Regions from separate parts of the Chromobacterium violaceum ATCC 12472 genome, predicted to be linked through region 2. Evidence: riboswitches for the same ligand, from Rfam matches in the RefSeq annotation. Region 2 holds a riboswitch; the other holds the start of a gene.
What was found. Region 2 has a riboswitch for glycine ahead of gcvT (glycine cleavage system aminomethyltransferase GcvT). Riboswitches for the same ligand answer to the same signal wherever they lie in the genome.

Region 1: linked by a shared signal. The riboswitch ahead of CV_RS09820 (trimeric intracellular cation channel family protein) and the one ahead of gcvT (glycine cleavage system aminomethyltransferase GcvT) in region 2 are both predicted to bind glycine.

Annotation. Positions count from the first base shown of each region.
Region 1 covers NC_005085.1:2,180,699-2,196,043, forward strand. The annotation lists gene CV_RS09770 (M9 family metallopeptidase N-terminal domain-containing protein) at 1-2,332, shown strand, start outside; gene CV_RS23490 (CAP domain-containing protein) at 2,477-3,520, opposite strand; gene CV_RS09780 (hypothetical protein) at 3,647-4,720, opposite strand; gene CV_RS09785 (GAF domain-containing protein) at 4,825-5,547, shown strand; gene ribA (GTP cyclohydrolase II) at 5,607-6,224, shown strand; RNA gene ssrA (transfer-messenger RNA) at 6,294-6,658, shown strand; gene CV_RS23790 (hypothetical protein) at 6,864-7,037, shown strand; gene nirK (copper-containing nitrite reductase) at 7,524-8,954, shown strand; gene CV_RS09800 (formylglycine-generating enzyme family protein) at 8,951-9,727, shown strand; gene CV_RS09805 (SCO family protein) at 9,724-10,299, shown strand; gene CV_RS09810 (TIGR02117 family protein) at 10,309-11,001, opposite strand; gene CV_RS09815 (restriction endonuclease) at 11,196-11,885, shown strand; gene CV_RS09820 (trimeric intracellular cation channel family protein) at 11,941-12,555, opposite strand; glycine riboswitch at 12,701-12,799, opposite strand; glycine riboswitch at 12,804-12,889, opposite strand; gene CV_RS09825 (DUF3141 domain-containing protein) at 12,955-15,318, opposite strand.
Region 2 covers NC_005085.1:3,719,651-3,734,995, forward strand. The annotation lists gene CV_RS16900 (ABC transporter substrate-binding protein) at 1-689, opposite strand, end outside; gene CV_RS16905 (putative bifunctional diguanylate cyclase/phosphodiesterase) at 947-2,935, opposite strand; gene CV_RS22335 (class I SAM-dependent methyltransferase) at 3,141-3,701, opposite strand; gene gcvP (aminomethyl-transferring glycine dehydrogenase) at 3,991-6,843, opposite strand; gene gcvH (glycine cleavage system protein GcvH) at 6,936-7,322, opposite strand; gene gcvT (glycine cleavage system aminomethyltransferase GcvT) at 7,379-8,467, opposite strand; glycine riboswitch at 8,508-8,606, opposite strand; glycine riboswitch at 8,621-8,711, opposite strand; gene CV_RS16930 (amino acid permease) at 8,884-10,167, opposite strand; gene gluQRS (tRNA glutamyl-Q(34) synthetase GluQRS) at 10,502-11,398, opposite strand; gene fdxA (ferredoxin FdxA) at 11,491-11,814, shown strand; gene cheD (chemoreceptor glutamine deamidase CheD) at 11,968-12,573, opposite strand; gene CV_RS16950 (protein-glutamate methylesterase/protein-glutamine glutaminase) at 12,570-13,649, opposite strand; gene CV_RS16955 (CheR family methyltransferase) at 13,646-14,500, opposite strand; gene CV_RS24420 (methyl-accepting chemotaxis protein) at 14,563-15,345, opposite strand, start outside.

The DNA of each region.
Region 1 (15,345 bases), 1.5 Mb from region 2:
CCAGCTGTCCGGACAGGCGCTGGTGCGTTATGTCGCCAGCGTGGACGGCACTTGCATGAACCGCCTGTTCCAGGCGGACAGCTTCAGCTACCGCGTGGTGTCGCCGGCCAATATGCAGCTGGTGGCGGCCGAGGCGCGCCAGCGCGCGACAGCATGGGACGGGCAGAATGCCAACGGCCTGTGGCCGCTGGCGGTGTTCCTGAAGGCGGGTTACTTCCTGCAGTACAGCCATGCCAAGGAAGTGGGCGATTATGGCCCGGCAGTGGATCAGCCGGTGATGCAGGTGGTGGAGGCGATGGCCGCCAATCCGGCATTGTGGAACGTCAAGGCTATCGACAGCCGCGGCGACCGCGACGCGTGGTTCCGCGAGCGCGATGCCCGCCAGAGCGTGGCGGAAACCTTGATCCTGGCGGACTCGGTGCGCAAGGCCGAGTACGCGCTGCCGCTGCTGAACCGCTTCTTCGGCCGCTACAACGCCGCGGTCAAGGACAATTGGGCGCGCTTCGCGCTGCATCCGATGCAGACGCTGCTGTTCAATATGCATTACCAGCCCGAGTTCGCCCAGAAGGTGGAGAGAGGCCAGCTCGACGGCCTGGTGGCCAGCCTGGCAGGGCTGACCCGCGCCGGCCAGCCGGCGTTCGCCGACGAGCAGATGTTCCTCAACACCCTGCGCGAAACCGGCCGCTTCATGCAGTATCCGCGCACCGCGCCGCAAGCCGAGTCCGCAGTCGCCCAGTATCTGAAGGGCGAGAAGTTCGGCGCGGCCTGGGCTGAGGCGGTGTACGCGCTGAAGAAGCTGGGCAAGGTGCCGTGCGAGCGCTATGGCATCTGCCAGGCCGAGCAGGAGCTGCGCGCCAGCCTGTTCCCCAACCGCTGGAGCTTCGACAACGGCAAGCTGGTGTTCGAAACCCCGCTGAGCCTGGCCGAGGTGGAGCCGCTGTACTACGCGATGAAGCAAGTGCAGACCCAGCTGTTCCGCGTGGCTGGCACCAAGGAAGCAGTGGCGAACGATCCCAATGAAAAGCTGAAGATGGTGATCTACGGCACCAAGACCGCCTACCAGCGCTTCCAGGGCCTGCTCAACGAGCTGTCCACCGACAACGGTGGCATCTACATCGAGAAGGACGGCACCTTCTACACCTTCCAGCGCGAAGTGCCGCGCGAGAGTTACCTGACCCTGGAAGAACTGGTGCGCCACGAGTATGTGCATTATCTGTCCGGACGCTACATCCAGCCGGGCATGTGGGGCACGTCCGAGTTCTATCGCGACGACCGCCGCATGCCGTGGTATGACGAGGGTTTCGCCGAATTCATGGCCTGGAGCACCTCGCGCGACGGCATCAAGGTGCGCGGCCACGTGGTGGACGTGGTGGCCGGCGGCTGGCCGAACAGCTTCCTGGAGCCGTCCCGCATCATGCGCTCCAGCTATAGCGACGGCTGGGACTTCTACAGCCATTCCGCGCTGTGGTTCTACTACCTGAACCAGCAGCAGCCGGGCAAGATCGCCGACATCCTGGCCGCGCTGCGCGCAGACGACGTCAAGCGCTTCGACGCGCTGGTGAATAGTATGGGCGGCGACGCCGCGCTGGTGTCCGGTTTCCGCCAGTACGTGGATCAGCAGGTGCAAGCGGCCAAGTCGGGCCAGCTGGGCAATACTTCGACCGAAGAGGGCGTGGACTGGGTGGCCAAGGACAAGTGGCAGGCCGGCGACGCTTCGGTGGTGGAAGCCGCGATGCGCCGCTCCCTGCCGGTGGGCTGCCAGGTGTGGGCCGACGGCGAAACCAGCGCGCTGCGCCGCTTCGAATGCGGCGGCACGCTGCCGCTGTCCGCCAGCGACAACACCCGCGCGCGCCAGGAGCTGGACAAGCTGCTGGACGGCGCGTTGCAGAGCCTAGTGAAGACCGGAGGCGTCAACAACCTGATGGCGACCAATTGCTCGGCCACCGACTACGACTTCAAGCGCAAGACCGCGGTGCTGCGCTGCGAGGGCCCGCTGGGCCCGGCCGGCAGCGCCAAGCCGCAGCCGCCGCAGACCGGCGAGCTGAACTTGGCCAAGCTGAGCTACGCCGGTCCGGCGCGCTGCCTGCGCGGCCAGTTTGAGGGCGTGGGCGGCGTCGAGCGTTACCAGTTGGTGCAGGCGCCGCAGCTGGGACGGGCGGCGGTGTCCGATTGGGGTTCGTTCACCTATCGCCGCGATGCCGACCAGCCGGGCGTGGCCGACAAGATGACCGTCCGCCTCAGCAAGGGCGCGCAATCCCGCGACGTGGTGGTGGAGCTGAACGCCACGCCGCGTGACATGCCGGAAGAGCAGTGCTGGGCGCAGGCGGGTTGAGAGAGTGACTTGAAGTAAGTAAATGAAACGGGAAGCGTAAAGCTTCCCGTTTTGTTTTGCGATTATGGAGTGTTGCAATTGGCGCTCTATTGCATGGCTTTGGCTGTTTTCCGCAGAGCGTATTGAGCGGAGTTTATGGGGCGCTTAATTGGCTGATCTATAGGAAGCCCAGCTGTCTGGATCAGAGCCGGTTCCGGTTTTGAATGTGAAGTTGCGGCTGAATGGCATGCCGTTGACGGTGCCGGTGATGTTTGCATTGTAACGGGTATTGGCCATCAAGTTGGACTGGGGCACGACTAAAGCCTGATAGGGCTTGAGTACATGCTTGGGATCGGACTCCGGGTTGACCAGTGCGAAATAGTAAGGGATTTCTGCTCGGTCTGCGTTGGTGAGGCTGGCGCTGGTTAATTTGATTTTGCTAGAAGGGCTTGTCTGGACCAGGATGGGAGGGCCTGCGAAATTTCCTGGATAGCCAGGGTAGAGATTATCTATTTCCATGGTGCTGCCTGTGGCCGTTCCGCTACTTCCTTCGCAGGGATAGGTGAGAACCGTATTGGGCTCTACTGCCGGGAGCGGACCGGCCACGCCATAGTTGGCAACCGTGGCTCCCGCGGCGCTGGTCCAAAACATGATCCCCAGTCCGATGGCATTGTTCCAGTCAAATGCTTTGACTATCTCTTCATGATATCCCAGCGCGTAATGCACCCCGGAACTGTTGCTCATATTCACCATGGGAACCGACGACCAATCCCAGGCGTGAAGGATGCTCTCCGTGACCGAGCCGCCATTGAAGCCGGCGGCCAGCGCTCTATCCGCCGGGGTGTTACCGGTAAAGCCCGCCAAGCCTGCGGTTTCCGTGTGGGGTGTTCGTGCCCAGAGGGGATTGTTGGTCATGTATAAGGCATGGGCTTGGGCTGCCCGGTCCAGCGCCGCGTTTTGAGCCAAGGCGGGAAAGCCGCATTGTAGACGGTCGTGATTTAAAACAGCCCAGGCGTTGCGCTGGAAGGAATCCGCAGGATAGTTGGCAATTGGGTTGGATGTTGCGGCAAACTTGGCGGCGCGTTGCGGCTTGATGTTCTGCCGCTGTTGGGTGGGCTGGCCACCATGCGGGACTGGAATAGGGGCGGCGCTTGCGCTGAGCGCAGCCGAAAGTAGCGCTGTGGCCAAAGTGGTGAGTGATGGTCTCATTGTATTTATGAGCAATGTTTTTGATTGAAAAATCAATATATCATATGATATATGAAATTTTAAGCATCCCATCGCTTGGGGGGCTGGCCCGGGAACCGGCACAGTCCATTGCGCTTTGCATGGAATCTACAGCGCTTGGACTTTGATTGCCTCAGGCCTTTCCAGCCACTCGAGAAAAGCGTCGCCTAGCCGCTGGCTTTCCGCCGTGGCGGCGCGCCAGTGCTGGCGGCGCAATTCGTCCCGTCCCAGGTAGCGGCGGAAATCCTTGCGGTCCGGCAAGTGGCGGCCGGGAAGGGCGGCCAGGTATTCGCGCGACGGCGCCAGCAGCACGGTGTTGGCGTGGTTGGCGGTGCCGGGCTTGCGCCAGGGCAGCGGCTTGTCGAACCAGCCGGGCACGATGCGGTCGGTGAAGTGCGGATACAGCGCGATGTCGTCGCCGTGGGCGAAGGGGAAATCAATGTGGTAGTCGGTGAGCCCGCCGTCGCGGTAGATCGCCGCCGGCGCGTCCGGCAACTGCACGCCGTGCAGCACGCCGGGTATCGCCACCGTGCCCATCAGCGCCTGTTCCAGATTGCCGGCGGCTAGCGGATAGAGCCGGGTTGGAATGGCGTCTGTCGGCTGGAAGCGCAGCGCGCTGCGCGGATCGTGGCAGATCACTCGGCTGAAGCTATGGCGGATCAGCGGGCGGGAGACGGCGTTCAGCGCCGCCGCCAGCGCCAGCCCGGGCAGCAGCGAGGATTTGGCCTCGCGGTTGGCCAGCCCGCGCGATTGCACTAGCAGCAGGCTCAGCCGGTGATGGGGATGCGCCAGGATGTGTTCGAAACCATCCGGTCCCAGGATGTCATGCAGCATCCGCCGCGTCTGCGCGGTGATCTGGGCGACGGTGACGTCGGGATGGTAATGCTCCTCGGTGTAGCGCTCGGCCAGCCGCGCCAGCGCCTGCGCTGGATCAGGCTGCATCGCGCAGGCGAAGCGCCAGCCGCCTATCGACGCGCCCACCAGGTCTCGTTCGCGCGCCGCGCCGGCCAGCCAGCCGAACACCGCCTGGTCCAGTCCGGTCAGCCCCACCGCCTTGGGCCCGCCGGCCGCGCCGGGCAGGATGCCCACCTGGGAGGGGTGGAGTCCCTGTTGCAGCAATCGGCGCGCGCGGGCGCCAGCCTTGATCACGAGTGCGGGTTGGCGGATATGAATGACGGTCATTAGGATATAAGAGTGGCGAAATGGCGAAGCGTGGTCGGGTTTGATATCCTGTGGCGTTTCGAATTCAAGCGCGCTCCGGCGCGCCGCTGTTCAGGAGTCTCCCCATGATACCCGCAAGCCAGCTGACCGACTATCTGCGAGAGCAGGCGCTGAAACTCGACATGACCGAACTGCAGATCGCGGTGATGACGCTGCAGGCCGTGATCGCCGTGGACAAGCCGGCGCCCAGCCGCGACCTGTACCGCTACAAGGTGCCCAAGCTGGGCGAGGGCGGCAGCTGCTCGCTGTTCGACGAGCTGGACGAAACCCCGTACGATCTGCGCCTGGCGCTGGGCGCGGAAACGCCCGAGACCACCGCGGCGTTGGTGAATCTGAGCGCGCTGCTCGACTCGGTCAATGCCAAGATCGGCGCCGACTGGCTGGGCATCTACCGCAAGATCGGCGCCGGCAAGGGCGCGGTGCTGGTCAAGCTGGCCTACAAGGGCATGGAAAGCCGCGCTGAATTCCCGCTGACCGAGGAATTCGCTGAGTTCAGCAACAACAGCCGCGTCGGCCTGACCGGTTGGGCGGTGGTGGTGGACGATGTGGAGCAATGGCGGGCCGAGGGCGGCGGCTATTACGAGTGCGATCCCAAAGTGAAGAGCGAGATCTGCCTGCCGGTGCTGCACAGCGACGACAATGTGCTGGGCATTATCGATGCCGAGTCGTTCGCCGCCGGCCATTTCACGCCGGAACGCCAGGTGTGGCTGGCCGCGCTGGCCATCGTGCTGCCGCAGCTGCTGATCAAGCTGCCGCCGCTTGAAAACGGGGAAACCCTCCCCAACTAAGCATCATCCAGGCCGCCGCGCGGCCTTTTCGCATTGCACCCCTCAGCGTTGGAGAAGTCATGTCGCCGCACCCGCAACCCGCTCCCGAACCCGTCATCCAGTATATCGCCAGCTGCAAGCTGCCCACGCCGTGGGGCGAATTCGTCATGCACGGCTTCGAGGAAGAGAGCGGCCAGGAGCATGTGGCGCTGACGCTGGGCGAGGTGGGCGACGGCCTGCCGGTGCTGGCGCGGCTTCACTCGGAGTGCCTGACCGGCGACGCGCTCTTTTCTCTGCGCTGCGACTGCGGCTTCCAGCTGGAGGCCGCGATGGAGGCGATCAGCAAAGCCGGCCGCGGCGCGCTGCTGTATTTGCGCCAGGAAGGCCGCGGCATCGGCCTGATCAACAAGATCCGCGCCTACAAGCTGCAGGATGGCGGCGCGGATACGGTGGAAGCCAATGAAAGGCTGGGTTTCCCAGCCGACATGCGCGATTTCCGCATTGCCCGCCACATGCTGGCGCATCTGGGCATCGGCAGCGTCAAGGTGATGACCAACAATCCGCGCAAGCTGGCCACGCTGGAAGCGGCCGGCATCGCGGTGGTGGAGCGTGTGCCGCTGCAAGTGGGGCGCAATCCGTATAATGACCGTTACCTGGACACCAAGGCCGCCAAGCTGGGCCACATGCTGCTCAAGTAAGATGCGCCGGGCGCGCATGCTGGCGCTCGCCAAGCGATGATAGTTGTAATATAATGAACATTCTTATCTGGGGGCGACCTGGTTTCGACGGGGGTTGCGAAGCAGATGAGGGCATACCGGGATTTCAGTCACCCCGTAAAACGCTGAATTTATATAGTCGCAAACGACGAAACTTACGCTCTGGCAGCCTAACGGCCGGCCAGACACTACAACGGTTCGCAGATGGGCCGGGGGCGTCAAAACCCTGTAGTGTCACTCTACATCTGCTAGTGCTGTTCCGGGTTACTTGGTTCAGTGCGAAATAATAGGTAACTCGCCAAAGTCCAGCCTGTCCGTCGGCGTGGCGGAGGTTAAATCCAAATGACACGACTAAGTATGTAGAACTCACTGTAGAGGACTTTCGGACGCGGGTTCGATTCCCGCCGCCTCCACCAGCACATTGAAAAGCCCCTTGCTTGCGCATGGGGCTTTTTCTTTATTCCGCTCCTCTCCGATCCCCCTTCGCTGCCTGGCATAGGAACGTTCCGAATGTTCGAGCGGGCGGGATGGCGCGGTTGATCGCTGTGTTGAACTTAACCCTACAGGCATGCGTGGAGCACGTATTTGCAACCAGACTGGGGAACGGGAGGAAGACACGAAGTGAAAGTCGGAAAAAAAGTGAAGTTTACTACCAAGGGCGGCTTTGGCAGCCGCGATGGCGAAGGAGTTGTCGAGTTGATGAAGTCCACCACGCGAGGCAGGTTTTTCGGCGTAAGGGAAGACGGCAAGAAAACCCTAACCTATGTGCGTGAACGGCAGCTGAAGGAAATCTGATATCTCCGAGCGGCTTGGCGACAGGCCGCTTCAGGATGTCGCGTGTTTTGGTTCAGCTCCTCTTGGCCCGGTTTGATGCCGGGTTTTTTTGTGTTTGCGGTTCCCATGCGCGGATGCGGATTGCGCTTGCATGCGCCGGGCGGGCCATCACTTGCGCGAGGGAGAGGCTGCCGAACTGGCGGAAATGCGCGGGGCTGGGCGCGATTCGCCAGGCTGCGCTCCGCTCGGCAGCGCGCCGCCGTTGTCCTTTTCATATCCGCCCATCATTCGCCAAAAAGCGACGCGGATCGCCCGCGGACTTGCTCTGGGTCAAGCAATCATGCCATTGATATTTCCACTGAATAGACAATTCTTCAGAATTTAACATGTATTAATTATGCATTTTAAGGCGGGCATTGCGCCCACGGTGTCAGTCTGGCGTGTCCGGCGGCTGCGTCCTTGCTGCATTCGCTACCGGCAAGCCGATATCAGGCGAGGAGTGTTGCGGTGAAAAGATTGCTGAAGAATGGATTTTTCCTGCCCGGCGTTTTGGCGGCGGCGTTGTCCTGTCTGGCGGCGCCGACGGGCGCCGGGGCCTTGCCGATTATTCATCAGGCGTTGGTGGCGCCGCCGCTGCTGCCGCCGCCGATCACGCGCAAGACGCCGGCCCGGGTGGTGGTGGATTTGACGGTGGAGGAGGTTGAGCGCGAAATCGCGCCGGGTTCTCGCTACATGTTCTGGACCTTCGGCGGCACGGTGCCGGGCAAGATGATACGGGTGCGCGCCGGCGATACCGTGGAACTGCATCTGAAGAACCTGGCCGGCAACAAGCTGCCGCACAATATCGATTTGCACGCGGTGACCGGCCCGGGCGGCGGGGCGCCGCAAACGCTGGTGGCGCCGGGCAATCAGGCGGTGTTCACCTTCAAGGCGCTGAATCCGGGGCTCTACGTCTACCATTGCGCCACCGCGCCGGTGGGCATGCACATCGCCAACGGCATGTACGGCATGATCCTGGTGGAGCCGGAGAAGCCGCTGCCCAGGGTGGACCGCGAATATTACGTGATGCAGGGGGAGTTCTACACCGGCACCGGCTATCGCGCCGGCGGGCTGCAGCCCTTCGACATGCAGAAGGCGATAGACGAAAAGCCCAGCTACGTGCTGTTCAACGGCGCCGACCGCGCGCTGGCTGGCAACCAGGCCTTGACCGCCAAGGCGGGCGAGAAGGTGAGGATCTATTTCGGCGTCGGCGGCCCCAACCTCACTTCCAGCTTCCACATCATCGGCGCGATCTTCGACAGGGTGTACAGCGAGGGCGGGGCCAATATCCAGCGCAATGTGCAGACCACGATGGTGCCGGCCGGCGGCTCAGCCATCGTCGAATTCACGCCCAGAGTGCCGGGCAATCTGACCCTGGTGGACCACTCGCTGACCCGCGCGTTCAACAAGGGCGCGATCGGCCTGCTGGCGGTGAGCGGGCCGGAGCGGCCGGACATCTATTCCAAGGGGGTGATCAGCGCGCTGGGCGCGACGGCGCCGGTTCAGGCCAAGCCTGCTCCTGGCGAAGAGGCGCCGGTCAACGCCGAGCCGCCGCAAACGCGCGAGCCGGCGCCGGCCGACCACGGCCGGGCGGTGTTCAGCAAGAACTGCGTGGTCTGCCACCAGGCCAATGCCCAGGGTTTGGACGGCGTGTTTCCGCCCTTGGCCAACTCCGACCTGATCCAGAAGAATCCGCTTGAGGCCGCCAAGATCATCCTGGGCGGCCGCGCCGGACCGATCACCGTCAACGGCGTCGGCTACAACGGCGTGATGCCGGCGCTGGACCTGTCGGACCAGGAAGTGGCCGACGCGCTCAACTATGTCAGCACGCAATTCAACCATGGCAAGCCGGTGGTCACGGTGGACGAGGTGAAGAAGCTGCGGGCGCAGCGGCAATGAGCGCGAGGCTGGCGCTCGCGCTCCTGTGCTGCTGGCTGGCGGCAAGCCTGCCGGCGCGGGCGGCGGATTACGTCGCCGTGCCCGGGGGGCCCTTCCGCAGCGCCTTGGCGCCCGATGGCGGGACGGTGGCGGTCAAGCCGTTCCGGCTGAGGGCGAGGCCGGTCACCAACGGCGAGTACCTGCGCTTCGCGCGGGCGCATCCGGCGTGGCGCCGCGGGACGGTTCCTGCCCTGTACGCGAAAGCGGGCTATCTGGCCGACTGGCGCGGCGCCGATGATTTGGGCGATGTGCCAGCTGACGCGCCAGTCACCCGCGTCAGCTGGCACGCGGCGCGCGCTTATTGCCGCAGCGAAGGCGCGCGCCTGCCGCTTTGGTACGAGTGGGAGATGGCGGCGGCGGCGGACGCTGGCCGCCGCGATGCCCGGGACGACCCGCAGTGGCGCGCGCGCATCCTGCAATGGTACGCGCAGCCTGCCGGACGCCGGCTGGCGCCGGCGGGGCGGGAGCCGAACGTCTGGGGCGTCAGCGATTTGCACGGCTCCATCTATGAGTGGGTGGAGGATTTCAACGGCCTGTTCGTCACCAGCGACAGCCGCGCCCAGGGAGAGCAGCGCACGCTGGCCACCTGCGGGGCGGCGGCCTTGTCGCTGGGGGACAGGGAGAATTACGCGATCCTGATGCGCATCGCGATGCTGGCGGCGCTGGATGCCGCCGATACCGTGGGCACGGTGGGTTTCCGCTGCGCCGGGGACGAGACGGAGGGAAGACCATGAGAGTATGGAAAAGCGGCGCGGCCGCCTGCTTGCTGGCTTTTGCATCGCACTGGGCCTGGGCGGGGGGCGAGCTGCCCGGCGATTCGCTGTACCGGCTGGAGGCGCCGCTGACCACGCAGCGCGGCGACGCGCTGACGTTTTCGGACCTGGCCGGCAAGCCGGCGCTGATCACCATGTTTTACGGCGACTGCAAGCTGGCCTGTCCTATCGTGATGGAGGGGGTGAAATCCATCATCGCGGCGCTGCCGGCGCGGGAGCGCTACCGTCCGACGGTGCTGATGGTGAGCCTGAATCCCGGGACGGATACGCCGGCCAGCCTGTCGCACCTGGCGGGCGAGCATGGGATCCGGGCGCGGAACTGGCTGCTGGCGGTCGGCAAGTCGGACGAGGACACCCGCGGCGTCGCCGCCGCGCTGGGCATACGCTATCGGCGGCTGGACAGCGGCGAGATCAACCACTCCACCCGCATCGTGGTGGCTGATAAGGACGGCCGGATCTCGGCCTCCACCGAAGATATCGGGCCCAAGCCCGATCCGGCGGTGGTCAAGGCGTTGCGCGCGCTGCTCAAGTAAGCGAGTGGATCACGGCTCCAGTTGCCAGAACAGCGGCTGGACGAAGGGAGACCACAGCGCGGTGCGCACGCCGATGGCGGCCAGCGCGTCGCGTGTCCACTGGTTGCAGGTGACGATGGGGTTGTAGCGGCCGTGGGCGGCGTAGAAGGCGTCGTTATCGTAGTAGTGGTAGCCCGGTTCCTGCGCGGCGCGGCCCCGGGCGTCCAAAGGCGCGCTGGCGCGGATGAAATCCACCAGGCGGCGGTATTGCTCCGGGCTGACCAGGATGCGGCGGGTATCTTGGCCTTCCCTGGGCTGGGGCAGGTATTCCACATGCAGCACGCTCTGGTCGAAGGCCAGCGCGGCTAGCGCCTTGCCGACGCTCAGGTCTTCCCAGTTCTGTATGGTCAGGAAGAATACTTTGCTGCCCCAGCCGATGGAGATGTAGGGCGAATGCGCGTATCGGTCAGTGCGTCGGATGTGTTCTGGAGGAAAGGCGGTGGTCCAGTCCATTGCATCGCTCTTGACCGGCATGATCAGGCTGGTATGCACGCCGTTGCTGTCCAAGTAGATGGGAATGCCGCTCGATGGCGGCCGCCAGTCGCGGTTGCTGGGCAAGAGGCCCAGCGCCAGCGCGGCGAGCAGGTAGCAGACGACGAGGGCCGGAATGGCCAACAGCGAGCGAAGAATGAGGCGGCGGATGGGGCAGGTGGAGGTGCGCATCGGTTGGCGGGACGTCGGATGAGGATATCAGGGGCTTCTTATCTACATCGGCTTGATATTTTCTGTCAAATGGACAACGTCATCCGGAAGGCTTGCAAGATGAGCGGCGCTTGAGGGAAAGCAAGACCTGCATGGCTGGCCGATGTGTGAATGGTCTGTCTTTTGCGATATGATTATGCAATTTGCGAGTTTGCATGCTGTTCGTGAAGAGATCGGGCTTGCGGGTGCTCTCCGCCGCGCCGCGCCTGCCCTGGCACACCTTGATGTCCCTGGCCGCCCTGAGCTGGTTGGCTGGCCGCCACTACCTGTTTCCCCTGTCCCCGAGAGCTGTCGTTTCCGATATCGTTTCCGGATTTTCGCTGCTGCTGCAGTACGGCGTTCCCGCCGCGCTGGCGTCATGCGCCGGCTATTCGTTCTGGAGGCGTTGCCCGGCGCGCGCCAGGGGCGGCGACGCCCCGTCGATGAAAATGCTGGCCGAGGTGTCCTGGCAGGATTTCGAAGCGTTGGTCGGCGACATGTTCCGCCGCAAGGGTTATCGGGTGGTGCCGCGCAGCGGCCATGGGCCCGACGGCGGCGTGGATCTCGAGCTGTTCCTGGGCGAGGAGCGCTACCTGGTGCAGTGCAAGCGCTGGAATACGCAGAAAGTCGGGGTGGCCGTGGTGAGGGAATTGTACGGAGTGATGCAGGCGGGGCGGGTGAGCGGCGGCTTCGTCGTCTGCAGCGGAGAGTTCACCGCCGACGCCAGGGCATTCGCGGCGGGAAAGGGCATCGTCCTGCTGCATGGCAAGGCGGTGCTGTCCAGTCTGCTGGAGCAGGCTGCCCAACAGGCCGGGGAAGACGCGGGCAGCTGCCCGTCCTGCGGCTGCGCAGTTTCGCAGCGCTGAAGAGTGACAAGAAAAAACACCCCGCCGCAGCGGGGTGTTTTTTTGGGGAGGCGGTTTAGTGATGGTCGTGCCGGTAGGCGAAAACCGGCAGCTGCCATTCGCGCCATAGCGCGGTCAGCCTCAGCGCCAAGCCGAAGGCGAAACTGGCGACCACGTTCCAGTCGTGCGGCACGGCCAGGTGGTTGAGGCCCAGGTACAGGATGGCCACCAGCAGCGACACGCTGGCGTACAGTTCGCGGCGGAACACGATGGGCACGCGGTTGCATAGCACGTCGCGCAGGATGCCGCCGGCGATGCCGGTGATCATGCCAGCCATCACCACGATCACAGGATGGTAGCCCATGCCCAGCGCCACGTCGCAGCCTATGATGGTGAACGCCACCAGCCCCAGCGCGTCCAGGATCAGGAACAGGCGGTTCAGGTGGCGCATGTAGCGGGCGACCAGCACCGCGGCTAGCCCGCCGGCGACCACCAGCAGCACGTATTCCGGGTGCTGGGTCCAGCCGATCGGATAGCGTCCCAGCACGATGTCGCGCACGGTGCCGCCGCCCAGCGCGGTGAGGAAGGCGATGACGGCTACGCCGAAAATGTCCATGTGGCGGCGGCCGGCCGCCAGCGCGCCGGTCATCGCTTCCGCGGTGATGGCGATCAGGTAGATCAGGGTCAGCATGATGAAGTCTTGCGGGTGTGAAGCGGTGAAATGTCAGCCGGGGCGATGGCCGGCGGACGGCGAAAAGCGGGAGTCGGGCGCGGCGCGCCAGCGCAAGGATGGGCGGACAAGGCAATCTCCTGGACGGTTTCCGGGTTGGGTAACAGCCTCTCCCCTTGTCCTTTTTACCTGAGAGTTGCGCGGCCTTAGGCCACTTGCCCCTTCGGTGGGCCGCGCGGGGCGGCCTCTCTCCAATCGGCTTGATTCTATACGGCGCTGCGGTACGGTTGCCTGAGCGATTATGGGAGCTTGCGTCTTCGGCGGGGGCGTGGCCCCTCTCTCCCGCAGAACCGGAATATTAGCTTTCGCTATTGCAATAGTCAATGCGGGAACCGAGCCACCCCGGCTCCCGCGCATGGCTTACGTCTTGCCTCGTTTGCCAGGCGCCGCGACGGCCGGCGCGCTGCCCGGCGCCTGGCCGTTGGCCTTGGCCGCGGGCTGGCGCGCGCGGGTCGAGGCGGCGGTCTTGGCAACTGGTTTGGCTTCGGCCGCCGGCGATTTCGAGGCCGAAGGCTTGGCGGCTTTGCGCGGCGTCTTGGCCGCGCCTGTCGGCTTGTCGGCAGGCGCTTTAGGCTCAGGCTGCGCCGCAGGGAGGACCGACCGGGCGGCCGCGTCTGCATCCAGCGCCAACACCCTGGCCGCTTCGTCCAGCCGCGCCTGGTGTTCGGCCGGGATCGGGCCGTTCAGCACCAGCAGGTCGCGCGCCAGCAGCCAGGCCTGGTGGCGGCGGTGCGGGTCGGGCAGCAGCCGGGCGAGTCCGCGCAGCGCGCGCGGGGCGTCCAGCCGCACCAGCGCCACCTGGTGGCGGACGATGTCCTTCAACTGCATCAGCGTCAGCGGGTATTCGTGGCGCACGTCGCGCATCACTCGGCGAATGGCGTTGAATGGCCGCTCGTCCACCACGCCGATGCCGATGCTGACGTAGAGCAGCAGCCGCACGAAGCCGTCTGCCAGCGTGCCCTGTTCGAAGCTGGGATCCAGCGCCTCGCGCTTCAGGCGGGCGAGCTCGCGGGTTTCCCAGGCCAGGGCCTGGCTGCGCGGCTCGCCGGCGGGGGCCACGCCGACCAGCGTGGCCAGCTGCGGCGATTCGTAGATCGAGCGGAACAGTTGCTCCTGAGCGGCGTCGCGCAGGTCGCGGTAATGGTCCAGCGACTGGACGATGAAGTCCGACACCTGTTCCTGCCACTGCCACAGCGGGTTGTCCTGGGACACGGGGCGACGCTGTTCGCGCACCTTGGCGGCGAGGCCGGGCAGCCACCACAGCCAGGGATTTCTTGGCGAGATCAGCGTGCGCTCGAAGCGGGCGGGGTGCAACTCCCGCAGCAGGCGGGCGCCAGCCTCGGTGCCGGCGGCGCGCAGCGCCGGCGAGACGTAGCGGTCGTAGACGCCCTGATTGATCTCCGACACCCGCTTCACCACCTCGAACGCGCGCTCGTCGTCGCGGCCGTCGTCCAGCGCCAGGATGTCGGACACGTCGCGGGCCTCGAAGCGGATGATGTAGCGCCCCTCGATGTATTCCTGGCCGGGCGCGTCCGGCGCGATATCCTCGATGATGGCCTCGTACAGGCCGGGCGCCAGCACGTCGACCAGGTCCAGCGCGCTGGCGAATTCGCTGTGTTCCTTGTTGGCCACGCCGGCGGACACGAAGATGCCCAGGTGGCCGACCTTGTTGTGCAGGCAGTAGACGATGGTCTGCTCGTTGTTGCGGATGTCCTCGACGTTGTCGTAGAGGTCGGCGATCCAGTTCAGCGCCTGCTGCGGCGGCGTGATGTTGTCGCCCCAGGAGGCGAACACCATGATGGGCGAGCGGATGTTGCGCATGTCTACCCGCACCTTGCCGTCGTGGCTGGTGATCTTGCCGTGCACCAGCTCGTTGCCGACGAACAGCTTCTGGGCGATCCACTCCATTTCCGCCTTGTTCAGCAGGTAATGGCCGCCCCACCAGCGCTCGAAATCCAGGTAGCGCTGCGGTTCGGTGTCCACCTTGGCGTACAGATTGTAGGACTTCTTCCACAGCGTGTTGGCCGGGTCCAGCTTTTCGAAATTCTCCACTAGGTGGGCGCCGTCGAAATGGCCGTTGCCCAGGTCGCCGGCCAGCGAGGCGGTCCAGGTGCCGCCGGTCAGTCCGCCGGCGTAGCGCATCGGATTCTTGCCGCGCACGCCGGCCCAGTAGGACAGCGGCGATCCGGCCAGCAGGATGGGGCCGACCAGTTCCGGCGCGACGGACGCGAGCATGGCCAGCGCCCAGCCGCCCTGGCAGTTGCCGATCACGAAAGGCTTGCCGTCGCTGTCCGGATGCAGCTCGTTGACGCGCTTGAGGAAATGCCCCTCGGCCTTGGCCACGCTTTCTATGGTCTGGCCAGGCACCGGCTGCGGGAAGAACATCACGAAATAGCAGGGGTGGCCTTGCTGCAGCGCGATGCCGATCTCGCTGTCCATCTTGAAGCCGCCGATGCCGGGGCCGTGGCCGGCGCGGGGGTCGATGACGACGAAGGGGCGCTTGGCGGGATCGGTGGGCGGGCAGGCTGCGGGCGGCACGATGGCCGCCAGCGCGTAGTTGGCCGGGTCGGGGAGTTCCCTGCCGTCCATGATGATACGGTAGTCGAAGACCAGCACCGGCGGCTTGCCGCTCTCGCAGTGCTCCAGATAGGTGGCGCCGCGCCGGTACAGCGTATCCCAGTACAGGACGCCGCGCTGGCAGGCGTCCAGCCAGTAATCAAACAACGGTTGAGGAAACGGGAGCTTCCCGCC
Region 2 (15,345 bases):
ACCTTGGGCTTGGCGCCGAAGTAGGTCGGATTCGGCGCATAGCGCACCAGCGCGTCCTTGGAGAAGCTCCTGAACACGAAAGGCCCGGTGCCGATCGGCTTGCTGTTGAGTTCGCCGGTCTTGCCCGCGGCCAGCAGCTGGGCCATGTATTCGGCGGAATAGATGGAGGCGAAGCCCATGGTCAAGCTGGACAAGAAGGTGGCTTCCGGGTAATTGAGCTCGAAGCGCACCGTCAGCGGATCCAGCTTGCGCACCGCCTTGATCAGCTTGGGAAACTGCATGGACTGCGCATGCGGATAGCCGGCGGGCGCGGTCTTGTACCAGGCATTGTCCGGATTCAGCATGCGGTCGAAGGTCTGCACGACGTCGTCGGCGTTCAGCTTGCGCGTCGGCTTGAAATAGTCGGTGCCGTGGAAGCTGACGCCGGACCGCAGGTGAAAGGTGTAAGCCAGGCCGTCGGCGCTGACCTCCCAGCTGCCGGCCAGGCCCGGCCGCAGCTTGCCGGCGGCGGCGTCGTATTCCACCAGGCGGTCCATCAACACGTCTGCCGAGGCGTTGGTGGTGACCAGCGAGTTGTACTGCACCACGTCGAAACCTTCCGGATTGGCGTCGGTGCATACGGTCAGGGGTTTGGCCGCCAAGGCGGCCAGCGGCAGGACCGCCAGCGCGGCGGCGCTCAGTTTCTTCATATTGTTCTCCTAGCTGCCGGGCGGACATGCCGCCCGCATTACCGGCATAGGGTAAGCCAAGCGCACGGAGAAACCAATGATTTAATCCACATATTGATATAAGACGGCTGCCGCCCGGACCAATCCACGCCGCGGGCGCGGCAGCCGGCCTGGCTCCACAGTCGCGCCGGCCAGGCGATGCGTCCGCCCATTCTCCCGGAGAGCCTCCCCAGACTGCGGCCTGCCGGAGCCGCGCCTCCCAAGCGCCGCGGCCCGTCCTAGAGCAAGCGTTGCTGAAACTCCTGGGCCGACAGCGCCGGGCTGCACAGATAGCCCTGGTACTCCTGGCAGCCGCGCTCGGCCAGCCAGGCCAGCTGCGCCTCGGTTTCCACCCCCTCCGCCACCATGTTCAGTCCCATCATCCGGCACAGGGTGGTGATCAGTTCGGCGATGGCCGGCTTGTCGTCCAGATCGGCGATGAAGGAACGGTCGATTTTCAGCGAGGTCAGCGGATAGCGCTGCAGGTAGGCCAGGTTGGAGTAGCCGGTGCCGAAATCGTCGACCGCGATGCGCACGCCCAGCGCGCGCATGGCCTGCAGCGTGCTCATGGTCTGCTCATCGTGCCCCAGCAGCACCGACTCGGTGATCTCCAGCTCCAACCGGTCCGGCTGGCAGCCGCTGTCGGCCAGTATCTGCTCGACCTGGCCCGGCAGGCCGGGATCGACGAACTGGCAGGCGGACAGGTTGACCGACACCAGCAGATCCAGCCCACGGTCGCGCCATTGCCGCTGCTGGCGGGCGGCCTGGAGCAGTATCTGCCTGCCCAGCTCCATCACCATGCCGCAGTCCTCGCACATGGGGATGAAGCTATCGGGCATCAGCAGGCCGCGCTGCGGATGCCGCCAGCGCGCCAGCGCCTCGGCGCCCACCACCCGCCCGCTGGCGATGTCCACCCGCGGCTGGAAGTAGGCGATGAATTCGCCGCAATCCAGGCCGCGGCGGATATCGTTCTCCAGCGCCAGCTGCGCCTGGCTGCGCGCCTCCAGCGCCGGCGTGAAGAACATCAGGTTGTTGCGCCCGGCGTCCTTGGCGGCGTACATCGCCAGGTCGGCATGGCGCATCATCTGCTCAAGGTCCAGCTCCCTGCCTTCGCAGACGCTGATGCCGATCGACGCCGACACGCCGACGTCCATCCCTTCCAGCCGCATCGGCACCGACAGCGCCTGCAGGATGCGGCGCGCCAGCGCCTCGGCGCGTTCCGCCACCTGCGGCGCGCTCAGCATAACCAGGAACTCGTCGCCGCCCAGCCGCGCCGCCTTCTCGTCATGGCCGAGCAGGCCGACCAGCCGGCCGGCCATCCGGATCAGCAGCTCGTCGCCGCAGGCGTGGCCCAGCGAGTCGTTGACGTTCTTGAAGCGGTCCAGGTCGATGAACATCAGCGCCACTTGGCGGCCATTGCGCAGCGCCTGCTGCAGATGCGGCAACAGCTCGCTGCGGATGCCGTTACGGTTGGGCAAGCCGGTCAGCACGTCGTGGTTGGCCAGGAAACTGGCACGCGCCTCGGCGTGCTTGAGATCGGTGATGTCCACCTCGCTGACCAGCAGCGCGTCCTGGCCGGTGACCGCGTCGCGGCAGGCGCGGGCCGCGACCTCGTGCCAGCGCATGCCCTCGCGGGTGTTGACCCGCGCCAGCAGCCGCGCCTCGCCGCAGGCCGCCACGCCCTGGCGCAGCTGCTGCCAATCGTTGTCGTGGACAAAATGCTGGCGCCAGCCTTCGCCCGCCACCGCCACCCGCTCCCGTGAGGCCGGGTTGCGGTACAGCGCGCCGCCGTTGCCGTCGTAAAGCGTGATCAGCACCGAGGTGTGCAGCAGCGCCTCCGTGCTGCGCAGGGACGCCGGATCGGCGCTCAGGCTGTTCTGCGCCTCGCAGAACATCAGCATGCGGCCATTCACCCGTATGCCGCGGAATTTCACCTTGAGCACGCTGGGGCGGCCATTGGGGTACAGCGTCCAGCTTTCGACAAAGCTGGCGCCTTCGCGCTCGAAGTCCTGCTGATACTGGGCCAGCCGCTGCGCCACCGACACCGACATGTCGCGCGCCATGTCGCGCGTCTGCAATTCCAGCAGGCTGCCCGCCCCCCAGACCTGCAGCGCGGCCTCATTGGCCCAGAACACCCGCCTGTGATCGATGTCGAAAATCCACACCGGCAGGCTCAGGGCCTCCAGCAGCTCCAGGTTGCCCCCCTGCCAGGAAAGTACGCTCTTCATCGGCATGTCCGCCGCTAACCTTTTATTTATTCATCAAAAAATCGCCGCGCGACTGCCATCGCGAGCGCCCGCCATTGTAGCAAACACGTCTCATTTCCTGACGCGTTTTTTTTATTCCACGGCGTGGCTGCGCTGGAGGACGCCGCAAACACAATAAAAAAACAGGGCGCATGCGCCCTGTTCTTCATCGATGGCAAACGGCGGATCAGGCGGCCTGCTTCTGCGCGAATAGCCTGGCCATGCTGTGATGGTGAGGATGGCCGTGGCTGAGGTCCAGGGCGAATTCCTCCTGGTAGGCCAATGGCGTCAACCCTGAAAACTGATCGCGCAGCTCGCCCTGCCGGTAATAATGTCTGACATAGGCGGCAGTCTCGCTGACGCCACCGCCGCGGCCTGTGCAGCCGGGGTCGTCGGCCAAGAACACCGCGGCGAACAAATACCCTCCCGGCTCCAGGCCGGCCATCATCGCCTTGGCCAGACGCTCGCCGGCGACGGCATCCACATGATCCAGCGCGGTATAGGCGACGATGATGCGGTAACGCTGCGGCTCGATGTCCAGCTCGGTCAGGTTGACCACCTTGCCGCTGACGTCGAGGTGGCGCTCATCGGCCCGCTCGCCCAAGCTCGCGATCGCTTCGGAGGACTCGTCCACGCCGAACATGGAAAACCCGCGGCTGGCCAGGTAGAAAGCATTCCGCCCCTGCCCGCAGGCCAGGTCCAGCCCCTGCCCGCCGCCTTCCACGCCGTATTTTTCGAGGAAATACATCAGAGACAGTGCCGGCCTGTCGCCATAAAAGGAACTGTTTTTGCGATAAAACGCGTCGAAATTAGCGAAACACATATCCTCTGCCCCTGCTCTACCTACCCAAAATGTGCCGACGCCCATCCTGCGCGCCAGACTATTGCCTGCTGCTCCTTAGTGATAGTTCGAACACGAATGTAAGACTACTTAGTTATTGTTTCTAAGTATTTGTACGTAAACATCCCTTGGACATAAAAACCCCGCCCGGCTTTCGCCCGGGCGGGGTCTGGATCAGCTGCGCCAGCCGAACAGTTTACATATAGCTTTCCGTGCTCGGGCAGCTGCACACCACGTTGCGGTCGCCATACACATCGTCGATGCGGTTCACGCTCGGCCAGAACTTGTTTTCCAGCACGTAGGGCAGCGGGAACAGACCCTGCTCGCGGCTGTAAGGGCGGTCCCAGTCGCCTGCGATGTCGGCCTTGCTGTGCGGCGCGTTGACCAGCGGATTATTGTCCGCCGGCCATGCGCCGCTCTGCACCCGGTCGATCTCGGCGCGGATGGCGGCCATCGCCGCGATGAAGCGGTCGAGCTCCGCCTTGGGCTCGGATTCGGTCGGTTCGATCATCAGCGTGCCCGGCACCGGGAAGCTCATGGTCGGCGCGTGGAAGCCGTAGTCCATCAGGCGCTTGGCCACGTCCACCTCGGTGACGCCGGAGGCGGCCTTCAGCGGGCGCAGGTCGATGATGCACTCGTGGGCGACGCGGCCGTTGGCGCCGGTGTACAACACCGGGAAGTGCTCGGAGAGGCGGGTGGCCAGGTAGTTGGCGGACAGCAAGGCGTTCTCGGTCGCCTGCTTCATGCCCTCCGCGCCCATCATCGCGATGTACATATAGGAGATGGGCAGGATGGAGGCGGAGCCGAACGGCGCGGCCGACACCGCGGTCTGGCCTTCCACCGCGCCCGGCACCGGCGCCACCACGTGGTTGGCGATGAACGGCGCCAGGTGGGCCTTCAGGCCGATCGGGCCCATGCCCGGTCCGCCGCCGCCGTGCGGGATGCAGAAGGTCTTGTGCAGGTTCATGTGCGACACGTCGGCGCCGATGTCGGCCGGGCGAGTCAGCCCCACCTGGGCATTCAGGTTGGCGCCGTCCATGTAGACCTGGCCGCCGTGGGCATGAACGATCTCGCAGATCTCTTTGATGCCCTGCTCGAACACGCCGTGGGTGGACGGATAGGTGATCATCAGCGCGGCCAGATTGGCGGCGTGCTGCTCGGCCTTGGCCTTCAGGTCGGCCACGTCGACGTTGCCGGCCTCGTCGCACTTCACCACCACCACCTGCATATTCATCATCTGCGCGGTGGCCGGATTGGTGCCGTGCGCCGATTGCGGAATCAGGCAGATATTGCGATGCGCTTCGCCGCGCGACTCGTGGTAGCGGCTGATCGCCAGCAGGCCGGCGTACTCGCCCTGGGCGCCGGAATTCGGCTGCATCGAGATCGCGTCGAAGCCGGTGATCGCCTTCAACTGCTTCTGCAGGCCCTCGATCAGCTCCAGATAGCCCACGGTCTGCTCGCGCGGCGCGAACGGGTGCATATTGGCGAATTCCGGCCAGGTGATCGGGATCATCTCGCTGGTGGCGTTCAGCTTCATGGTGCAGCTGCCCAGCGAGATCATCGAGTGGTTCATCGCCAGGTCGCGGTTTTCCAGCTTCTTCATATAGCGCAGCATCTCGTGCTCGCTATGATGGGTGTTGAACACCGGGTGGGTCAGGATGGCCGACTCGCGCTTGAGCGCGGCCGGGATCGCGTCCAGGGCGGCGGCGTCCAGGGCGGCGATGTCGGCCGGCTTGCCGGTGAACAGCTCGATCAGCTTGGCCAGGTCCGACTCGGTGGCGGCCTCGTGGAAGGCCACGCCCAGCACGGTCTTGCCGACGCGGCGCAGATTGTAGCCGGCGGCCAGCGCGGCGGCGTAGATGGCGTCGGCCTTGGGCGCGTCCACCTGCACGGTGTCGAAGAAGCGGTCGAACACCAGCTTGCCTCCGGCTTCCTTCACCGCGTGGGCGAAGATGGCCGCCAGACGGTGGATGCGGGCGGCGATGCGCCGCACGCCCTCCGCACCGTGGTAAACGGCGTACAGGCCGGCGATATTGGCCAGCAGCACCTGGCTGGTGCAGATGTTGGAGTTGGCCTTCTCGCGGCGGATGTGCTGCTCGCGGGTTTGCAGCGCCATGCGCAGCGCGGTCTTGCCCTTGGCGTCGATGGACACGCCGATGATGCGGCCCGGCGCCGAGCGCTTCATCTCGTCCTTGAACGCGAAATAAGCGGCGTGCGGGCCGCCGAAGCCCATCGGCACGCCGAAGCGCTGGGTGTTGCCCAGCGCGATGTCGGCGCCCATCTCGGCCGGTGACTTCAAGGCCACCAGCGCCATCACGTCGGCGGCGACGGCCACCACGCCGCCCTTGGCCTTGACGGCGGCGATGTGCGGGGTTAGATCGAGCAGGTCGCCGGCCTCGCCCGGATACTGGAACAAGGCGCCGAAGTAGTCGCCGTTGCCGGCCTCTTCCGGATGGCCCTGCACCAGCTCGAAGCCGAAGTACTTGGCGCGGGTCTTCATCACGTCCAGCGTCTGCGGCAGCACGCGGCTGTCGACGAAGAAGCGGGTGGACTTGGACTTGGACACGCGCCCCGCCATCGCCATCGCCTCGGCGGCGGCGGTGGCTTCGTCCAGCAGCGAGGCGTTGGCCATTTCCAGGCCGGTCAGGTCGATGACCATCTGCTGGAAGTTCAGCAGCGCTTCCAGCCGGCCCTGGGCGATCTCGGCCTGGTACGGGGTGTAGGCGGTGTACCAGCCCGGGTTTTCCAGCACATTGCGCAGGATGACGGTGGGCGTCAGCACCGGGTAGTAGCCGAGGCCGATGAAGGACTTGTTGACCACGTTCTTGGATGCGACGGCCTTCAGCGCCGCCAGCGCCTCGGCCTCCGGCTGCGGCGACGGCAGGTCCAGGCGGCGGTTCAGGCGGATGTCGGCCGGCAGCGTCTGGTCGACCAGCGCGTCGATCGACGGCGCGCCGACGGCGGCCAGCATCTCGGCGCGCTCGGCGTCGGACGGGCCGATGTGGCGGGCGAGGAATTCGTGACGGTTGAAGAGTTCGGTGAGCGACATGCTTGGGACTTCCTTCTTTGCGGCGGCCTGGGCGAGGCCGTGCCGGGAAAAACAACGCCCCGGCGTCTGGCGACGGCGGGGCGGTCAGGCTATCAGGCGCCGATTTCCTTGGCGTAGGCGGCGGCGTCCATCAGGCCGTTCAGATCGGCGGCGTTGGCCGGCTTGATCTTGAAGAACCAGCCGTCGCCGTACGGATCGCTGTTGGCCAGCTCCGGCTCGCCCTCCAGCTCCTCGTTGACGGCCAGCACTTCGCCGGCGATCGGACAGTAGACGTCGGAAGCGGCCTTCACCGACTCCACCACGCCGGCCTGCTCATCCTTGGCCAGACTCGCGCCGACTTTCGGCAGCTCGACGAAGACGATGTCGCCCAGCAATTCCTGCGCGTGCGCGGTGATGCCCACGGTCACGGAGCCGTCGGCTTCCAGGCGCAGCCATTCGTGGCTGTCGACGTATTTCAGTTCGGCGGGAATGTTGCTCATCTCGTTTTCTCCAGATGTATTGATGATCGGGATGGCGGCGCGGCGCGCCGGCCGGTTTATTCGAATACTTTCTTGCCGTTGCGGACGAAGGGCATCTTCACCACGCGGACGTCGGTCAGCGTGCCGCGCAGGTCCACCTGGGCGGCGGCGCCGGTGGCGGCCGGCACGCGGGCGATGGCGATGGAATGCTTCAGCGTAGGCGAGAAGGTGCCGCTGGTGATCACGCCTTCGCCGACGCTCTCCACCACCACCTTCAGGCCTTCGCGCAGCACGCCGCGGCCTTCCAGCACCAGGCCCACCTGCTTCATCTTCACGCCGGCGGCCTTTTGCGCTTCCAGCGCCTCGCGGCCGTTGAACTTGCGCTCGGCCGGCTCCCAGGCGATGGTCCAGCCCATGCCGGCTTCCAGCGGCGACACGGTCTCGTCCATGTCGTGGCCGTACAGGTTCATGCCGGCTTCCAAGCGCAGCGTGTCGCGCGCGCCCAGGCCGATCGGCGACACGCCGGCGGCTTGCAATTGATGGAAGAAGGAAATGGCCTGATCGGCCGGGACCATGATTTCCAGGCCGTCTTCGCCGGTATAGCCGGTGCGGGCGTAGAACCACTCGCCCTGCGGCAGGCCCTGGAACACTTTCAGCGCGCGGATGGCCTCGGCCAGCTCCGGCTTGATGGAACAGACTTTTTGAATCGCCTTGGGGCCCTGCACCGCCAGCATCGCCAGGTCGCGGCGCACCTTCAGCGCCACGTCGAAGCCGGCCTTCTGGCTTTCCATCCAGGCCAAGTCTTTCTCGGTGGTGCCGGCGTTGACCACCATGCGGTAGCCGTAGGCAGTGAGGTAGACGATCAGGTCGTCGACGACGGTGCCTTCCGGGGTCAGCATGCCGGAATACAGCGCCTTGCCCTCGAAGCCGAGCTTGGCCACGTCGTTAGCGATCAGTTTTTGCAGCCAGGCCTTGGCGTCGGCGCCGGTGATGTCGATCACCGTCATGTGCGAGACGTCGAACATGCCCGCGTCGCTGCGGACGATTTCGTGCTCTTTCAGCTGGGAACCATAGTGGATGGGCATTTCCCAACCGGCGAAATCGACCATCTTGGCGCCGGCGGCGATATGGGCATCAAACAGCGGGGTACGTTTCGGGGCCGTCATGGCGCGGTTCCTTCGAGAATAGTGTGGATAGCCTCATCAACCACACCCCTCTGTCCCTGCACCTGAGATTTTCCGGCCGGATAAGCCGTTAGCCCCTTCGGTGGGCGTCGCGCGGACGCCGCTCTCCAGATTGCGCGAACCGGCTGCCGCCGGCCCGATGATACAGTCCTTTTGCCTGAGCGATTGCGGGTGCGCTTGCGCCTTCGGCGGCGGCCAGAAAGCCGCTCTCTCCTGTATGACCCGGCGATTATGGTGTCAGTATCCGGGCCTTGGCAAGCCAATATTATTTCTACGTAAAACAGTCTGAATAAATGTTTTTGAAGGAAAAAAAACGCGCCATTTCCCTCATCACAACCATTCGAAAATGAAAAAAGCGCAGGCTGCCGCGCTGCGCTTTTCGTTGATCCGCACGCGGATCAATCGGCCGCGTACCGCTCCTTCAACTGCCAGACATAAATGGGCAGGCCCATCAGCAACAGCAGCATGCCCCACATCACGATGTCGGCGCCGGAGCCGTACAGCGCCCACAGCGAGTAGACGAAGCCGATGCCGGCGAAGAAACCGGGCGCGATGTAATCCTTGGCCGTGAACGCCTTGCCGCGCATCAGCATGATGGCGATCAGCGCCATCGAGCAGAAAGCGTAGGGCAGCAGCGTAGTGGCGGTGGCCAGCAGGATGATGAACTCGAAGATCTTCACCCCGCTGTCGCCGCCTGCGTACTTCATCGCCATCAGAATGGTGACCAGCGCGCTGGACAGCACCAGGCCGAAGATGGGCACGCCGGCCGCGTTGCGCTGGTCGAAACGGCTGGGGAACAACCCGTCCTTGGCAGCCGCCGCCGGCACGTGGGCCTGCATCAGGCTCCAGCCGTTGAGCGCGCCGAAGCAGGACACCACTGCGCCGAAGCCCACCAGCCAGTAGCCCCAGTCGCCCCACATCAGCCGCGCCGCATCGGCGAACGGCGCCTGCGAAGCCGCCAGCGTGTCCGCCGGCATCAGGCCCATCAGCGACACCGTGGACAGGATGTAGAGCACGGTGGCCAGCAGCGTGCCTATCACTGTCGCGCGCGGAATGGTCTTCTCCGGCTCCACCACGTCGCCTGCCGGCACCGAGGCCGACTCCAGGCCGAGGAAGGCCCACAAGGTCAGCGCCATCGTCGCCGACAGCGAGGACAGCAGTGGCTTGCCATGAGGGTTGAACGCCAGGTTTTCCGGCTGGAAATGGAAGAAGCCGATGAAGGTGACCGCCGCCAGCGGCAGCAGCTTCAGCAGCGTGGTCACCACAGCCACCACGCCCGAGCTGCGCGCGCCGCGGCTGTTGATCCAGGTGACGACCCAGATCAGGCCGATGGCGACGGCGCCGGCCAGCGGCTCGCTATGCCCCAATATCGGGAAGAACACCTGCAGATAGCTGGTGGCCGCCACCGCCAGCGCGGCATTGCCCGCCCACAGCGCGATCCAGTAGCCCCAGGCGATCCAGAAGCCGGCGAAGTCGCCGAAGCCGGCGTGGATATAGGCGTAGGGTCCGCCCTCGCGCGGCAGGATGGACGACAGCCGGGCGAACACCAGCGCCAGGCAGATGGCGCCGCAGGAAGTCACCAGCCAGCCCAGCATGGACACGCCGCCGAACGGCGCCAGCGAGGCCGGCAGCAGGAAGACGCCGGAACCTATCATATTGCCCACCACCAGGGCGGTGCACATCCAGACTCCGAGCGAGCCCTTCTTTTGAGTGGAACTGTTTTCGTTCAAACCTGACTCTCCGTGGGGAACGAAAGCATCGCGCGCCGGGGATGGACACACCCGGCGCCAGACATGCGGGAAAGGTCAAAACCGCATCGGCAAGCCTGTCGGCCATGGCTTCAAGATAGTTGAAACCGGGGCTCTCGGCTGCGCCGCAGCCGGTGGCGGCCTGCCGCCGCGCCAAAAAAAGGGCGCATTAAAACACAGTTTTGACGTAAAAACATGTCGCATTGACGATTTTTTCAACAAAAATCCGTTAACAGACAGATGCTTATGTCATCGCAATGAAAAGTCGTCAGGAAAGAGGGAGTTGCAGCGGGCCGGCCGGCACGCGGCTCAATGACCAATTCGCCACAGCCCAAGGCCACAGCTCGTCCAGGCTTCCGCAATCCGCTGGCGGAACATGGCCCAGCCACGCCAGGGCCTCGCGCAGCTGCCGCGCGGCGTCGCGGGTCGAGATCGCCGGCGCCAGCGTCTGCTTGGACAGCTTCTCGCCGGCGGCATTGGTCAGCACCGGCAGATGGCAATAGCCGGGCGCGGATTGGCCCAACGCGTCGTAAACCGCCAGTTGCCGCGGCGTGGACACCAGCAGATCGGCGCCGCGGACGATATCGGTGACGCCCTGCTCGGCGTCGTCGACCACCACCGCCAGCTGATAGGCCCAGAAGCCGTCAGCGCGCAGCAGCACGAAGTCGCCGATGTCGCGCGCCAGATCCTGCCGATGCTCGCCCTGCAGCCGGTCATGCGCCGTCCACTCGCCCTCATCCACCCGCAGCCGCCAGGCGCGCCCCTCGCGGCCGTCTGGACAACCGTTGCGGCAGGTGCCGGGATAGACGTAGCCGTCCAGGCCCCGCCGCGCCGTCGCAGCGATCTCCTTGCGGGTGCAGCAGCAGGCGTAAGCGCGTCCTGAGGCGATCAGCCGCTCCAGCGCGGCGCGGTACAAGCCATGCCGGCGGCTCTGGTAAACCACCTCGCCGTCCCACTCGAAGCCGAATGCCTCCAGCGTGCGCAGGATGTCGTCGGCCGCGCCGGGCACCTCGCGCGGCGGGTCCAGGTCTTCCATCCGCAGCAGCCACTCGCCGCCTCGGCTGCGCGCTTCCAGGTAACTGCCGATGGCGGTGCTGAGCGAACCCGCGTGCAGCAGGCCGGTGGGACTGGGGGCGAAACGGCCCCGGTAGAGTGCATTCGACATCGTGAGGGATTTGCCGGAGCGTCGGAACGAAGATTTATCGCTAAAATGACGATTATCCCGAATCACGACCCAGCCTTACTGAGGATACGAGAATGGCGTACGTTGTAACCGATGCCTGTATCAAATGCAAATACACCGATTGCGTGGAGGTTTGTCCGGTGGACTGCTTCCGCGAAGGCCCCAACTTCCTGGCGATAGACCCGGACGAATGCATAGACTGCTCGCTGTGCGTGCCAGAATGCCCGGTCGGCGCCATTTACGCCGAGGACGACGTGCCCAAGGGCCAGGAGGCCTTCATCGCGCTCAACGCGGAACTGGCCAAGAACTGGCCGAGCATCGTCGAGCGCATCGACCCGCTGCCCGACCACGCGGACTGGGCGGACGTGAAGGACAAGCTGCCCTACCTGGAACGCTGATCCCTCTCCCGCCGCAGGCAAAGACGGCCCTCCCGCCGCCTTTGCCCCTCCACCGGCTGCCGCCTCGAGCAGCCGAGTCCAACGACAAGCCTCTTTCGCGCCTAGCATCCGGCAGAATGGAGCCGGCGCCGCAAACATGCCTTGAGCCGGCTCTCAGATGAACAGGTCGATGTCGCCGGTCTTGGCGCCCTCGCCCTGATCCACGATGCGGCCGCGATACGGCTGCTCCTGCTTGATCGCGGCGCCGCTCTTCTTCAGCTTCTTGATCAGCACCTTGCCGGTGGCGGTGAAGAAATACACCTTGCGCGCGCACTCCCCAAGCAGATCCTCCGCCAGGATGGGAATCTGTTCATTGGCCAGGTAGCTGCGGATGAAGTTGGTGTTGCGCTCGCCCACCTTCACCACCGTCATGCCGTCCAGCACGTTGCCGGCGCCGAATATCTTGGCCTCCAGCCGGTTGCGCATCGCGCCCAGCTTCTGCATGTCGGTGATCAGCAACTCCATCGCGTTGACGCCGAAACGCGCGGCGGACGTGCCCGCCCCCAGGTCCAGCGACCCTTCCGGCAACAGGAAATGGTTCATGCCGGCCACGCCGGAAATGCGGTCGCTCAGGCAGACCGCCACGCAGGAGCCCAGTAGCGTCACCAGCAGGCGCGACTGGTTGGTGGCGTGAAACTCGCCCGGAAATACCTTGACCGCCGTGATCTGGAAGTGCTTGTCGTAGTACTGGTGGCTGTTCATCCCTTCGGCATGATTCATGTTATCGCCCTTTCGGCTTGGCTCTGCAGGCACTCGACCACTTTCTCCGCCAGTCTGTTCAATGGCAGGACATGCGCCACCGCGCCTATCCTGAACGCTTCCCGCGGCATGCCGTACACCACGCAGCTGGCCTCATCCTGGCCGAAGGTGACGGCGCCCGCATGGCGCATCCGCAACAGCCCTTCCGCCCCGTCCTTGCCCATGCCGGTCAGGATCACGCCGATCGCGTTCTTGCCCAGATGCCTGGCCGCGGAATCGAACAACGGATCCACCGCCGGCCGATGGCGGTTGACCGGCTCCTCTTGATCCAGGGCGATCCGGAAGCCGCCGCCCCCCGCGGGCGCCACCCGCATGTGCGAGTGCCCCGGCGCGATGTAGGCAACGCCGGCCAGCGCGGCCTCACCGTCCTCCGCCTCCTTCACCCGCATCGGGCACAGCTTGTTCAGGCGCTCGGCGAAAGTGAAAGTGAAATGCTCCGGCATGTGCTGCACGATCAGGATGGGCGGCCCGTCGGCCGGCATGCCCATCAGGAAGTCCTTGATCGCCTCGGTGCCGCCGGTGGACGCGCCGACGAAGACCAGCGCGTTCTTCCTCAACGGCGCGCCTGGGCCCGTCTTGCGCGCCGGCGGCGGCTGGCGGAAACGGTTCGGCTGCCTGAGCCTGGCTTCGGCCGTGACCCTGAGCTTTTCCCGTATCTCCTCCGCGTACTCCTGCATGTGCCGCGCGATGTCGTCGGCCGGCTTGTGGATGAAATCCACCGCGCCCAGCTCGAGCGCGGCCAGCGTGGTTTCCGAACCGGCATCGGTCAGCGAGGAGATCATCAACACCGGCGTCGGCCTCAGCCTCATCAGGCGCCGCAGGAACTCCAGCCCGTCCATCCGCGGCATTTCCACATCCAGCGTCACCACGTCCGGGCTGGTTTCGCGTATCTTTTCCCGGGCGATGATGGGATCGGACGCCGTCGCCACCACCTCCATGTCCGGCGCCTCGTTGACGATGGCCGTCAGCAGGCTGCGCACCAGCGCCGAATCGTCCACCACCACCACCCGGATTCTCCGCCCCGTTCCCGCGCTCATCCGCCCCCCTCTCCGCGGTCCGGATGCGCGAGCCGGTAGGTGGTCCTGCCGCAGCCGATGAAGGCGTCGGTCAGGTGGACGATGTTTTCCGAATGTCCGAGCATCAGCAGGCCATCCGGCCGCAGGCAGGCAGCCATTCGCTCCAGGATGGCCGCCTGGGTCGATTTGTCGAAATAGATCATCACGTTGCGGCAGAAGATCGCGTCGAATCGGCCGATGTCCGGCCAGGTCGGCGCCACCAGATTGAACTGGAAGAAGGACACCGCGTCCCTCACCTGCCGCTTGAGCCGTATCATGCCCTCGTTGCCGCCGACGCCCTTGTCGAAGTACCGCCTGAGCAGATCCGCCGACACCTTTTCCGCCCGCTCCCTGGCGTAAACGCCGCGCGCCGCCTGCTGCAGCACATTGGTGTCGATGTCGGACGCCAGCAGCTGAAAGCTTCCCGCTCCCGCTTCCCGCCACAGCTCAAGCAGGGTGATGGCGATCGAATACGGCTCCTCGCCGGTGGACGAGGCCGAGCTCCATACCCGGAACGTCTCTCCCGGCCTTCGCTGCCGCCTGGCGTGCTCGCGCAGGATGTCGAAATGATGGGATTCGCGGAAGAACGAGGTCAGGTTGGTGGTCAGCGCGTTGATGAAACCCTGCCACTCCTCGCTTTCCTCGCTGTGCTGCAACAGGTCCAGGTAATCGGCGAAGCTGCGCAGCCCGCGCGAGCGCACCCGCTTGGCCAGCCTGGCGTAAGCCATGTGGGTCTTGGAATCGCTCAGCGAAATGCCTACCCGCTGGTAGATCATTTCCCGGACCCGCTTGAAATCGTTGCGGGTGAACTTGAGCCCCGTTTCGTCGGCCATGCCGCGTCCCCTCGCGCCGCCGCCTTCCGGCAAGCGGCGCATCGCCCTGTGTCAACCCTGCCTCAGAACTCCTCCCAGCCGTCCTCGCCGTCTCCCGGCGGCTGAATGGGCTCTATCGCCCTGGGCTTGACCTGATAGCTGCCCGGGTGATGGCTGGTCTTGTGCGCCAGCGCCCCGGCCAGCGCGATCTGCGGCACGGCCGCGGCCCCGAGGCGTGGCGCGGGCTTGCCTGCGGGCGGCTTGCCGTGCGACGGCTTGTCATCCAGCTTGAACACCGCCACCGCGTCCGCCAGATAGCGCGCCTGCTCCTCCAGCGATTCCGCGGCGGCGGCGGCCTCCTCGACCAGCGCGGCGTTCTTCTGGGTGTTCTCGTCCATCTGGGTGACGGCGAGATTGACCTGCTCGATGCCGGAACTCTGCTCCATCGACGCCGCCGAAATGTCGCTCATGATGTCGGCGACCCGGCGGATGGACACCACGATCTCGTTCATCGTGCGGCCCGCCTCGTCCACCAGCCGGCTGCCGGACTCCACCTTGTCGACCGAGTTGCCGATCAGCGACTTGATCTCCTTGGCCGCGGCGGCCGAGCGCTGCGCCAGATTGCGCACCTCGCTGGCCACCACCGCGAAGCCGCGGCCCTGCTCGCCGGCGCGCGCGGCCTCCACCGCCGCGTTCAGCGCCAGGATATTGGTCTGGAACGCGATGCCGTCTATCACGCTGATGATGTCGACGATCTTCTTGGCGCTCTCGTTGATCTCGTTCATCGTCGACACCACGTCGCCGACCACCTTGCCGCCGCGCGCGGCGATGTCGGAGGCGCCGGTGGCCAGCGAATTCGCCTTCTT